Regions from separate parts of the Pseudomonas salmasensis genome, predicted to be linked through region 1. Evidence: riboswitches for the same ligand, from Rfam matches in the RefSeq annotation. Region 1 holds a riboswitch; the other holds the start of a gene.
What was found. A riboswitch is a leader RNA that binds a small molecule or an ion and turns the genes downstream of it on or off. The one in region 1 is predicted to bind cobalamin.

Region 2: another riboswitch for cobalamin. It lies ahead of cobO (cob(I)yrinic acid a,c-diamide adenosyltransferase); the one in region 1 lies ahead of HU731_RS00790 (CbtB domain-containing protein).

The regions. Positions count from the first base shown of each region.
Region 1 is NZ_CP077083.1:195,066-200,569, forward strand. Features, by position in the region: gene HU731_RS00780 (cobalamin biosynthesis protein) at 1-366, opposite strand, end outside; gene HU731_RS00785 (CbtA family protein) at 363-1,067, opposite strand; gene HU731_RS00790 (CbtB domain-containing protein) at 1,079-1,267, opposite strand; cobalamin riboswitch at 1,366-1,578, opposite strand; cobalamin riboswitch at 1,621-1,820, shown strand; gene cobW (cobalamin biosynthesis protein CobW) at 1,914-2,975, shown strand; gene cobN (cobaltochelatase subunit CobN) at 2,978-5,504, shown strand, end outside.
Region 2 is NZ_CP077083.1:1,729,848-1,735,351, forward strand. Features, by position in the region: gene cobD (threonine-phosphate decarboxylase CobD) at 1-704, opposite strand, end outside; gene cbiB (adenosylcobinamide-phosphate synthase CbiB) at 697-1,605, opposite strand; gene bluB (5,6-dimethylbenzimidazole synthase) at 1,602-2,252, opposite strand; gene HU731_RS07530 (cobyrinic acid a,c-diamide synthase CobB) at 2,249-3,601, opposite strand; gene cobO (cob(I)yrinic acid a,c-diamide adenosyltransferase) at 3,598-4,209, opposite strand; cobalamin riboswitch at 4,289-4,535, opposite strand; gene HU731_RS07540 (PQQ-dependent sugar dehydrogenase) at 4,636-5,504, shown strand, end outside.

The DNA.
Region 1 (5,504 bases):
GGCCTGTGCGCTTTTCTTGCGGGTGATCAGCAGGCGCGCGGGGCCATTAGACAGGTGCTCGGCCAAGGCCAGGGCGGCGCTTTCGGCCACGCCGTAACAGCCGGTGTGGGCAAAAGCCGGCGCCGAGCGATGGCTCAGCCGATGCTCATAGCCCGCCAGTTGCTCGACGCTGAAGCACTGCAAGGGCAGGTTCAACCGCTGGGCCAGGGCCAGCAGCCCAGGTTCATCGCGTTTGCGGTCAATGCTTGCCAACGCAGTCACGCGTGAGCGCTCAATGCCGGCCTCGGCCAGGGTACTGTCCAGCAACGCCAGCAGGCTGTGAACCTCACAGCCGCGCTGGCAGCCAAGCCCTACAATCAGGATCATGCCGAGTATTGATCGTCGCGGTTGCGGCGGAACAACCAGGCGCTGATCAGGCCCAGGGCCAGCCAGAAGGCGACGTTGGTCAATTGCGAGGCGATCTTGAACTGCGCTTCGAGCGCCTCCGGGGCCAGCATCGAATGCACTTGCGGTTGCGGCGCGCCGATGAAGTGGGGCACGGCAAGAATCGCCAGCCCAAGCCCTTTCAACAGCCAGTTGCGACCGAACACGATCAGCGCCAGGCCGGCGGCGGTGGAGGCTGCGGTGCCGATCCACCAGGTCTGGCGCAGTGTCAGGTCGGCGGCCGCTGTACCGGGCAGTTCCGGTGGCAGGCCCAGGGTGGGTGCCAGTACAAAGGTCGCGTAGCCGGCCAAGCCCCAGAGCAGGCCTTGGGCGGTACGGGTCGGCGCGCGCAGCGTATAGAGGCCGGCGAGCATCAGGGCAAAGCCTACGGCCACCACCAGGTTGCCTCCAGTGGTGGACAGCACACGCTGCCAGCCATCTTCGGGCTCCCAGGCTTGGGCATCGTGGCTGTGTGCAGCAGCGCCAGCGGCGTGCTCATGCACCACTTCGGCCGCTGGTGGGGCTTTTTCGAAGCTTTCTGCCTGCAGAATCAGCGGGGCGACCCAGAAGCTTTGCAACAGAGTCAGCAACAAGGCCGCCAAAAGCCCAGTGAAACCTGCGGTTTGCGCAATACGCTTGATCATGTCGGCAGCTCTCAATGGCACGGGAACGCAGCGCTGTGGCGGGTATCGTGGGCGGCGTTGTGCACCGCCTCGATATGCGAGAACCCGGCGAAATACACCAGGCACGCGCCCAGGATCGACGCGCCGATGGCGGCGGTCAGTCGTTGGCTGAGGGTGGCGGTGCTAGTGGCGGAGTGCGAAGTGCTGCTGATGATCGACATGGCGCGTCCCTTTCAGGTGTCAGGGTGGAAACGAGCGCATGAAAACCCCGCGCGCCAGGCACGCAGGGTTCTGAACAGCGCCCGCCCACCGCGGGTTTGTTATCTGAATTTTTCGGGCCGGTCTCCGGGCTTGCGAGGGGCGGCTCTTTAAAGAGTCCTCCTGAAAGCATCGCCTTCCCATGCAAAAGCACAGTGGCTGTGACGCTTCGCTCGCTTACCGTTGCGGGGGCAGCACCGGACTGGTCATAGGACTATGACGCACCGGTTTCCCGTTTCACCCTGTGAAGGGCACCCGAAACAAGAGGTGTAGGAGAGCATGGGCCGGGGACGGTAGTCAAATGCTGCAAGCCCCTGTAGCCTTGCACCCTCGAGGTTCTTCGGCCCAGGCCGAAGCTAAGAAGGGAACGCGGTTCAAGCCGCGGCTGCCCCCGCAACTGTGAAGGGTTCAGTTGACTGCCACGCCACTGCCGATACGGCGGGAAGGCGCAGTCAGCGTTGGTCGCAAGGCCTGCACACCCCAAGCCAGGAGACCTGCCTCGCGACTGATTTTCCAATTCAACCGGGCGGGGTGATCCGGTGACGAAATCCGCTGCTGCGCGCCGCCGCAGGGCCTGTCGTCCCGTATGCCCGCCCCAAAGGGCATCCGATGAAAACACTGGCCAAACTTCCCGTCACCATCGTTACCGGCTTCCTCGGCTCGGGCAAAACCACGCTGTTGCGCCATATGCTCGACAACGCTCAGGGCCGCCGCATTGCAGTGATCGTCAACGAGTTCGGCGAGCTGGGCATTGACGGTGAAATTCTCAAGCAGTGTTCTATCGGTTGCACCGAAGAAGAAGCCAATGGTCGCGTCTACGAGCTGGCCAACGGTTGCCTGTGCTGCACCGTGCAGGAAGAGTTCTTCCCGGTGATGCGTGAACTGGTCGCCCGTCGCGGTGACCTGGACCATATCCTCATCGAAACTTCAGGCCTGGCCCTGCCCAAGCCGTTGGTGCAAGCCTTCCAGTGGCCGGAAATCCGCAGCGCCTGCACCGTTGACGCGGTGATCACCGTGGTCGACAGCCCGGCCGTGGCCGCCGGCACCTTTGCCGCCTTCCCGGACCAGGTCGACGCCCAGCGCAAACTTGACCCCAACCTGGACCACGAATCGCCGTTGCACGAGCTGTTCGCCGACCAGTTGGCCAGCGCCGACCTGGTGATCCTCAACAAAACCGACCTGATCAGCGCCCAAGACCTGGCGCGTGTGCGCCTGGAAGTCGCCGAAGAACTGCCGCCGGCAGTGAAGATCATCGAAGCCAGCAGCGGTCGCCTGCCTCTGGACGTGCTGATCGGCCTGGGCGCCGGTTCCGAGGCGCATATCGACGCGCGTCACAGCCATCACGACCATCACCATGAAGGTGAAGACGACCACGATCACGATGCCTTCGACTCCATCTCCATCGACCTGCCCCAAGCCGATGAAGCGCTGTTGCTCGACGCCCTGACCCAATTGGTGGTGCAGCACGGCATCCTGCGTGTGAAAGGTTTCGCCGCGATCCCCAACAAACCGATGCGCCTGCTGATCCAGGGCGTGGGCACGCGCTTTGACAAGCACTTCGACCGTGCCTGGGGCGCTGATGAAGCACGCACCACGCGCCTGGTGCTGATCGGTCAGGAGCTGGACGCCGTGGGCCTTGAAGCGCAATTGCGCGCTGCCCTCAGCGTTTAACCATGCACCTGCTCAGGACCCAACCCGGTGGTTTCGTCGCGGACGACAATATTGCCGACCTTGGCCAGACCCCCGCTGAGCTGGTGATCCTGTGCAGCGGCGATTCCAGCCTGGCACTGCTCGCCGAAGCCGCCCAGCAATTGCCCGAGGATTACCCCAGCCTGCGCCTGGCCAACCCGATGCAGGTGCAGAACCATGCCTCGGTTGACCTGTACGTCGACGAGGTGCTGCGCCACGCCAAGGTCATCCTGCTGTCATTGCACGGCGGCATCGGCTATTGGCGCTACGGCATCGAGCGCCTGGTGGAGTTGGCCGAGCGCGGCGTCACCCTGATCCTGGTGCCGGGTGACGACCGCCCAGACCCGGAACTCAGCGGCCTGAGCACCGTTGCTGCCGAACACCGCGAGCGCCTGTGGCACTTCCTGCGCCAAGGTGGCCTGGGCAATGCCCTGGATTTTTACCACTGCCTGGCCAGTGCCCACCTGGGCCGCGACTATGCCTGGGCCGAGCCGCAAACCCTGCCGCGCACGGCGATCTACCACCCGCGCAACGCCAATGCCCGCCTCAATGACTGGCAGGCCGATTGGCACGCCGATTGGCCCGTGGCTGCGGTGCTGTTCTACCGCTCCCATTTACAGGCGGCCAATACCGGTTTTATTGATGTGTTCTGCCAGCGCTTACAGGCGGCGGGCCTCAACCCCTTGCCTATCGCGGTGGCCAGTTTGAAAGAACCCGGCTGCCTCACGGTGGTCGAGGACCTGCTGGATGACGTGCAAGCCGCGGTAATTCTGAACACCACCGGCTTTGCCCAATCGAGCCCGGAAGCGCCGCATTTGCGCCCGTTTCGCCGTAATATCCCGGTGATCCAGGCGATCTGCGCCCAGGACAACCAGCCCGGCTGGCAGGCCAGCGAACAAGGCCTGGGGCCCCGTGACCTGGCGATGCATATCGCCTTGCCGGAGCTGGACGGGCGCATCATCAGCCGGCCGATCAGTTTCAAGGACCTGGCCTGGCGCAGCGAGCGCAGCCAGTCGGACGTGGTGTGCTACCGCGCAGCGCCCGAACGCATGGACTTTGTCGCGGAGCTGGCACGCCGCTGGGTCGCGTTGGCGCGGGTGCCCAATGCACAGAAACGGATTGCGTTGATCCTCGCCAACTACCCAACCCGCGACGGTCGCATCGGCAACGGCGTAGGCCTGGACACCCCTGCGGCAGCGCTGAATATCCTGCGCGCCTTGCAAACCGAGGGCTACCCGGTGGCGGAGCGGCTGCCCGACAGTGGCACCGCGCTGATCCATGAACTGCTCGGCGGCGTCACCAACGATCTCGACAGCCTCGACCTGCGCCCCTGCCATCAAAGCCTGAGCCTTGTGGAATACCAGGCGATGTTTGATCGCTTGCCGGCCTCCAATCGCCAGGCCGTGCTGGAGCGTTGGGGCGCCCCGCAAAACGATCCGATGTGCCGCGATGGCCGCATGATGATCGCCGGCCTGCGCCTGGGCCTGACCTTCGTCGGCATCCAGCCGGCCCGGGGTTACCAGGTGGATGCCAGCGCCGTGTACCACGACCCGGACCTGGTGCCGCCCCATGGCTACCTGGCGTTCTATTTCTGGCTGCGCCATACCTACGGCGCCCACGGCGTGATCCATGTGGGCAAGCACGGCAACCTGGAATGGCTGCCCGGCAAAGGCGTGGGCCTGTCGGAGCACTGCTGGCCGGATGCACTGCTGGGGCCGCTGCCGAATATCTACCCGTTTATCGTCAACGACCCGGGTGAGGGCGCCCAGGCCAAGCGGCGCACCCAGGCGGTGATCATCGACCACCTGATGCCACCGCTGACCCGCGCCGAAACCTACGGCCCGCTGCGTGATCTGGAGCTGCTGGCCGACGAGTATTACGAGGCGCAATTGCTCGACCCGCGTCGTGCCCTGGAGCTGCAAAAAGACATCCTCAAGCTGGTGCGCGAAACCCGTATCGACCAGGAGCTTGAACTGGGCAGTGAGGCGGACGCGGCGGTGTGGCTGCCGCGCCTGGATACCTACCTGTGCGACTTGAAGGAATCGCAGATCCGCGATGGCCTGCATATCTTTGGTGAGTCGCCCGAAGGCCGTTTGCGTATCGACACCTTGCTGGCGCTGTTGCGCATTCCCCGTGGCGATGGCCGGGGCCCGCAGTCGAGCCTGTTGCGTGTGCTGGCCAAGGCGTTCGAGTTGGGGTTTGATCCGCTCGATTGCGCATTGGCCGAGCCCTGGACGGGGCGGCGCCCGTTGGTGTTGCAGAAGATTGACGATCAGTTGTGGCGCACGGCCGGGGATACCCGTGAACGTCTGGAGTTGTACGCGGCACGCTTGATCGAGCAGGCATTGGAAGGGCCCATCGAGCAGTTGGAAGAGCCCGGCTGGGAGGAGGTGAAGTCGGTGGTCGAAAGCCTGCGCATTGTCGTCGCGCCACGCCTGGATGCCTGCGGCCCGGCGGAGATGCGCGGTTTGCTCGATGCCTTGAGTGGGCGCTTTGTCCCGGCGGGGCCCA
Region 2 (5,504 bases), 1.5 Mb from region 1:
AGGCACACTTGGCCCAGCACCCGCGTCGGCCCGCTGACGGCCCAGGGCCCGACCTGTTCGGCCAACAGTTTGAGCAACTTGCGCTCGGCCAGCACGAAGCCCAGGCGCACACCGGCCAGGCCGAAAAACTTGCCGAATGAGCGCAGCACGATCAAGCCGACCTGGTCGGCATGCCTGGCCAGGCTCAAGTCCGGGGTCACATCAATGAACGCCTCGTCCACCACCAGCCAGCCACCACGTTGGGCCAGCCGCGCATGCCAGTCCAGCAGGCGCTGTGGGCTCAGGCTCAAGCCCGTGGGGTTGTTGGGGTTGACCACCACCAGCACGTCGAGGCTGTCGAGAAAGAAGTCGACTTCCTGCTCCTGCACTTCGCGCACCACATAACCGGCGCGGCGCCAGGCTTCGGCGTGCTCGGCATAACAGGGCGACAGCACGCCGACCTTGCCCGAACGACGCAGGCGCGGCAGCAGTTGGATCGCTGCCTGGGAGCCCGGCACCGGCAGCAACGGGCCGGCGCCGTAATACTCGCTGGCAGCCTTTTCCAAACCGTCATCGGTTTCCGGCAAACGCGCCCAGGCACGCAAGGGAATCTCGGGAATCGGCCACGGCCAGGGCGCCAGGCCGCTGGACAGGTCGAGCCAATCCGCTTCGGCAATGCCGTACTCAATCGCGGCCTTACGCAGCCGACCACCATGTTCAAGCATAGATTTGCGCCCCCACGCACAGGACCAGCAGCCACAACCATACGCCGCGCTGCACCAGTTGCCAGCCGCGATCAATGGAGTCGGCGTCGGCCGGCGGGCCTTCGCCCAATGGCGGGCGCTGATGCACCTCGCCGTGATAAATCGCCGCACCGCCCAGTTCCACACCCAACGCACCGGCCCCCGCCGCCATCACCGGGCCGGCGTTGGGGCTGTCCCAGGTCGGCCCCTGGGTGCGCCAGCATTTGAGCGCCAGGCGGGTTTTACCCAATAACGCGTAGGTTAAAGCCACCAAACGCGCAGGAATATAGTTGAGCACATCATCGATCCTGGCGGCTGCCCAGCCGAAACGCTCAAAGCGCTCATTGCGATAGCCCCACATGGCATCCAGGGTGTTGCTCAAGCGATAGAGCACCACGCCCGGCACACCGGCCACCACAAACCAGAACAACGCGGCGAATACCGCATCGCTGCCGTTCTCCAGCACCGATTCGGTGGCCGCGCGGGCGACTTCAGTGCGGTCCAGTTCGCTGGTCTGGCGGCTGACCAGGTAACTCACACGCGTACGCGCTTCGTCCAGGTCGTCACGGCGCAGGGCCTGGGCCACTGGGGTGACGTGCTCACCCAGGCTGCGCATGCCCAGGGCGCAGTACAACGCCATAATCTCCAGCAGCCAGCCGATATAGGGCGCCCACGACAACGCCGTGGCCAGCAGGGTCAGCGGCACCACGGCGATAAACCACGCGGTTACGCCATGGCTGCGCCAGCCACGCCCACCGCTATTGAAACGTTGCTCGATGCGCCCGGCGAAATTGCCGAACGCCACCAGCGGATGCCAGCGCCTGGGCTCACCCAGCAGCGCATCCAGCGCCACCGCAGCCACACACAGCAAGGCCACACTCATTGACTCACTCCCCACGTGTTTTCATACAGCATGTCACTTAGCGGTCGCGGCTCGGCCCAGCCTTCAAGCTGCAACATCGGTGCCGGGTAAAACTCGGCCACCGGCCCCAGGCACAACACGGCCAGGGGTTTTGCGCCGGGCGGCAAGCCCAGCAGCTCGGCCAGGGCCTGGGGGTCGAACAGCGAAACCCAGCCCATGCCCAACCCTTCCACGCGCGCCGCCAGCCACAGGTTCTGGATCGCGCAAGAGAGCGAGGCCATGTCCATTTCCGGCAAGGTGCGACGCCCGAAGATATGGCGCTCGCGGTCGTCCATCAACGCTGCGACCAGTACCTCGGCGCAGTCGTTGATACCTTCGACCTTGAGCTTCATGAACGCATCGGAGCGCTCGCCCAACGCTTCGGCAGTGCGCACGCGCTCTTCTTCCACCAACTGTTGAATCTGGCTGCGCAGCGGGCGATCGCTGATGCGGATAAAACGCCACGGCTGCATCAGGCCGACGCTGGGCGCCTGGTGCGCGGCGTGGAGCAGGCGTTGCAGCAGTTCAGGCGCGACACTGCCGCCGCTGAAGTGGCGCATGTCGCGGCGTTCGGCGATGGCGCGGTAGACGGCTTCGCGGTCGGCTTGGGGGAATGCGTTGTCAGTCATGGCCTCTTCGCGAGCAAGCCCGCTCCCACATTTGAAATGCATTCCCCTGTGGGAGCGGGCGCAAACAACGCGGCCACCGCGCCAGGGTTCGACGGAAAATAAAAGTGTACGTAGGAGGCGGTCAATCGACCTTGGCGATAGACCGCTTCAGCCCCGCGCCCGCCGTTAGGGCTCAGGCCACGGGCAATCGGCGCCCATTCGGTGCTGGTCAGCGAATGGTGATAGGTATGCCCACGCAAGGTCCCCTCCGGCAGTTCAACGCTTTGCAGCGCCAGGGCCGCGAGTTTCTTCTGCATCACCGCATCGCCCTGCAACAAGCCAACCAGTTCGGCGCGTGTACCCTCCACATCGGTCAAAGAATCGAGCAGATAGAGCATGCCGCCACATTCGGCGAGCAGAGGCTTGCCAGCGGCGTGATGAGCACGAATGGCGTCCAGCATCGCGGTATTGGCCGACAATGCCTGGTGGTGCAGTTCTGGATACCCGCCGGGCAGATAGAGGCTGTCAGCTTCAGGCAGTTGCCGATCATGGATCGGTGAGAAGAACTTCAGCTCGGCGCCCACCGCCCGCAGCAAATCCAGGCTGGCACCGTAGGTAAAGGCAAAGGCTTCGTCACGGGCGACGGCAATACGCACACCGGCCAGCAAGGGCTCGGCCTCGACCACGTGCGGCGCGGCAAAGGTCACCGGCGGCGGCAGGGCCACTTCGCAACTGCTGCCCAACGCTTGGGCGGCGGCGTCCAGGCGTACATCAAGGTCGTTCAATTCGCTGGCTTGCACCAGGCCCAGATGACGGCTGGGCAGTTCGATGCCGGTCTCGCGGGACAATGCACCGTACCAACGCAAGCCCTCGGTGAGGCTGCCTTCGAGCAATTGCGCATGGCGCAGGGTGCCGACGCGGTTGGCCAGCACGCCGGCGAACGGCAGGTCGGGTTGATAGCGCGCCAACCCCAGGGCCAAAGCGCCGAACGTCTGGGCCATGGCGGTGCCATCGATCACGCCCAGCACCGGTACACCGAAGTGCCGCGCCAGGTCAGCGCTGGAGGGCGTGCCGTCGAACAGGCCCATCACGCCTTCGATGAGGATCAGGTCAGCCTCCCCCGCCGCTTCCCAGAGCAGGCGGCGGCTTTCCTGCTCGCCCACCATCCACATGTCCAACTGGTACACCGGCGCGCCACTGGCACGTTCGTGGATCATCGGGTCGAGAAAGTCCGGCCCGCATTTGAACACGCGCACTTTGCGCCCCAGGTTGCGGTGCAAACGGGCGAGCGCGGCGGTGACGGTGGTTTTGCCCTGGCCGGACGCCGGAGCGGCGATCAATACGGCCGGGCAATGACGGGGCTGATTCAAAGTTCGACGCCTTTCTGTGCCTTGATACCGGCCTGGAACGCGTGCTTGAGCATGCCCATTTCGGTGACGGTGTCGCCCATTTCGATCAGCTCAGGCTTGGCGCCACGGCCAGTGACCACCACATGCTGCATGGGCGGGCGGGCTTGCAGGTCGCTGAGTACCTGGTCCAGGTCAAGGTAACCGTGCTTGAGGGCGATGTTCAGTTCGTCCAGCACCACCAAGCCGATGGAAGGGTCATTCAACATGGCCCGGGACACTGCCCAAGCCGCTTCGGCAGCGGCGATATCGCGCTGGCGGTCCTGGGTTTCCCACGTGAAGCCTTCGCCCATTACATGAAAGCGCACCTGCTCGGGGAAGCGGCGGAAGAACAATTCTTCGCCGGTGCTGTTACGCCCCTTGATGAACTGCACCACACCGCATTGCATGCCATGGCCCATGGCGCGGGCCAACATGCCGAACGCCGAACTGCTCTTGCCTTTGCCGTTGCCGGTCAGCACCAGCAGCAGGCCGCACTCGTTGGGGGAATTGGCGATGCGCTCGTCGATCACGGCTTTTTTGCGCAGCATGCGTGCCAGGTGGCGTTCGTCGCGGTCGGGGGAATCAGTCATGGCAGCTCTCCGTTGGGGCTGGACAAAAACGGCGGGCAGGAAAAAGAAAAAACAGACAGCCAAGCATCGCCCACCGTGATGCTGTTGGATGATCCAGGCCGGTCTCCGGGCTCATGAGTGGCGCTTTTGATAGCAAGCAGCCGAGGGTGCGCCTTCCCATATCGCACGCGATACAGTGGCAAACAGCACCGTCTTGACTCATTTACCGTTGCGGGGGCAGCGCCGGAATCGCGGCAGCACTGTTTACAAGTGCGCTCACTCACCGGCTTCCCTGTTTCACTCCATCGACGCGTACGCCACAGAGCACCTGGAACAAGCCGCGAAGGTTAGTGGGTTGGGGGTGGAGCGTCAATTAAAGCTGGCCTTGTACTTGAACCATCCGCCGTTCGTGCTTCTCTACCCCCTACAGGTATCAAGGAGAAAACCATGCCTAAAACCCGACTCGCCCTACTGATCATGTTCGCCGGCAGCCTCGCTGCGTGTGGCGAAAGCTCGACCCTGCAGGTCGCCGACGGCACCGGGCCCTCACCCCGGCTGCCGGAGCCGAACAAGACGCTGATCCCCACCGTCAATATCGCCCCGGCCATCGGCTGGCCCGAAGGCGCCAAGCCCGTCGCCGCCGCCGGCACCCAGGTGGCCGCGTTTGCCGAAGGCCTGGATCACCCGCGCTGGCTCTACGTATTGCCCAACGGCGATGTACTGGTGGCCGAGACCAATGCCCCACCCAAGCCGGACGATACCAAAGGCCTACGCGGCTGGGTGATGGAAAAAGTCATGGACCGCGCTGGCGCCGGCGTGCCGAGCCCGAACCGTATTACCTTGCTGCGCGATACCGACCATGATGGCGTGGCAGAAACTCGCACGGTGTTCCTGGAGAACCTCAACTCGCCGTTTGGCATGGCCCTGGTGGGCAACGACTTGTATGTGGCCGATTCAGATAAGTTGCTGCGCTTTGCCTATCAGCCGGGTGAAACCGCGATCACCTCCCCCGGCACCAAGGTGGTGGATTTACCGGGTGGCCCTTTGAACCACCACTGGACCAAAAACGTAGTGGCCAGCCAGGACGGCAGCAAGCTGTACGTGAGCGTCGGCTCCAACAGCAACGTCGGCGAAAACGGCCTGGAAGCCGAACAGGGTCGCGCCGCCATCTGGGAAGTCGACCGTGCCACCGGCCAGCATCGCATTTTTGCCTCCGGCCTGCGCAACCCCAACGGCATGGCGTGGGAGCCACAGAGCGGCAAGTTGTGGACGGCGGTCAACGAGCGCGATGAGATTGGCAGTGACCTGGTGCCCGA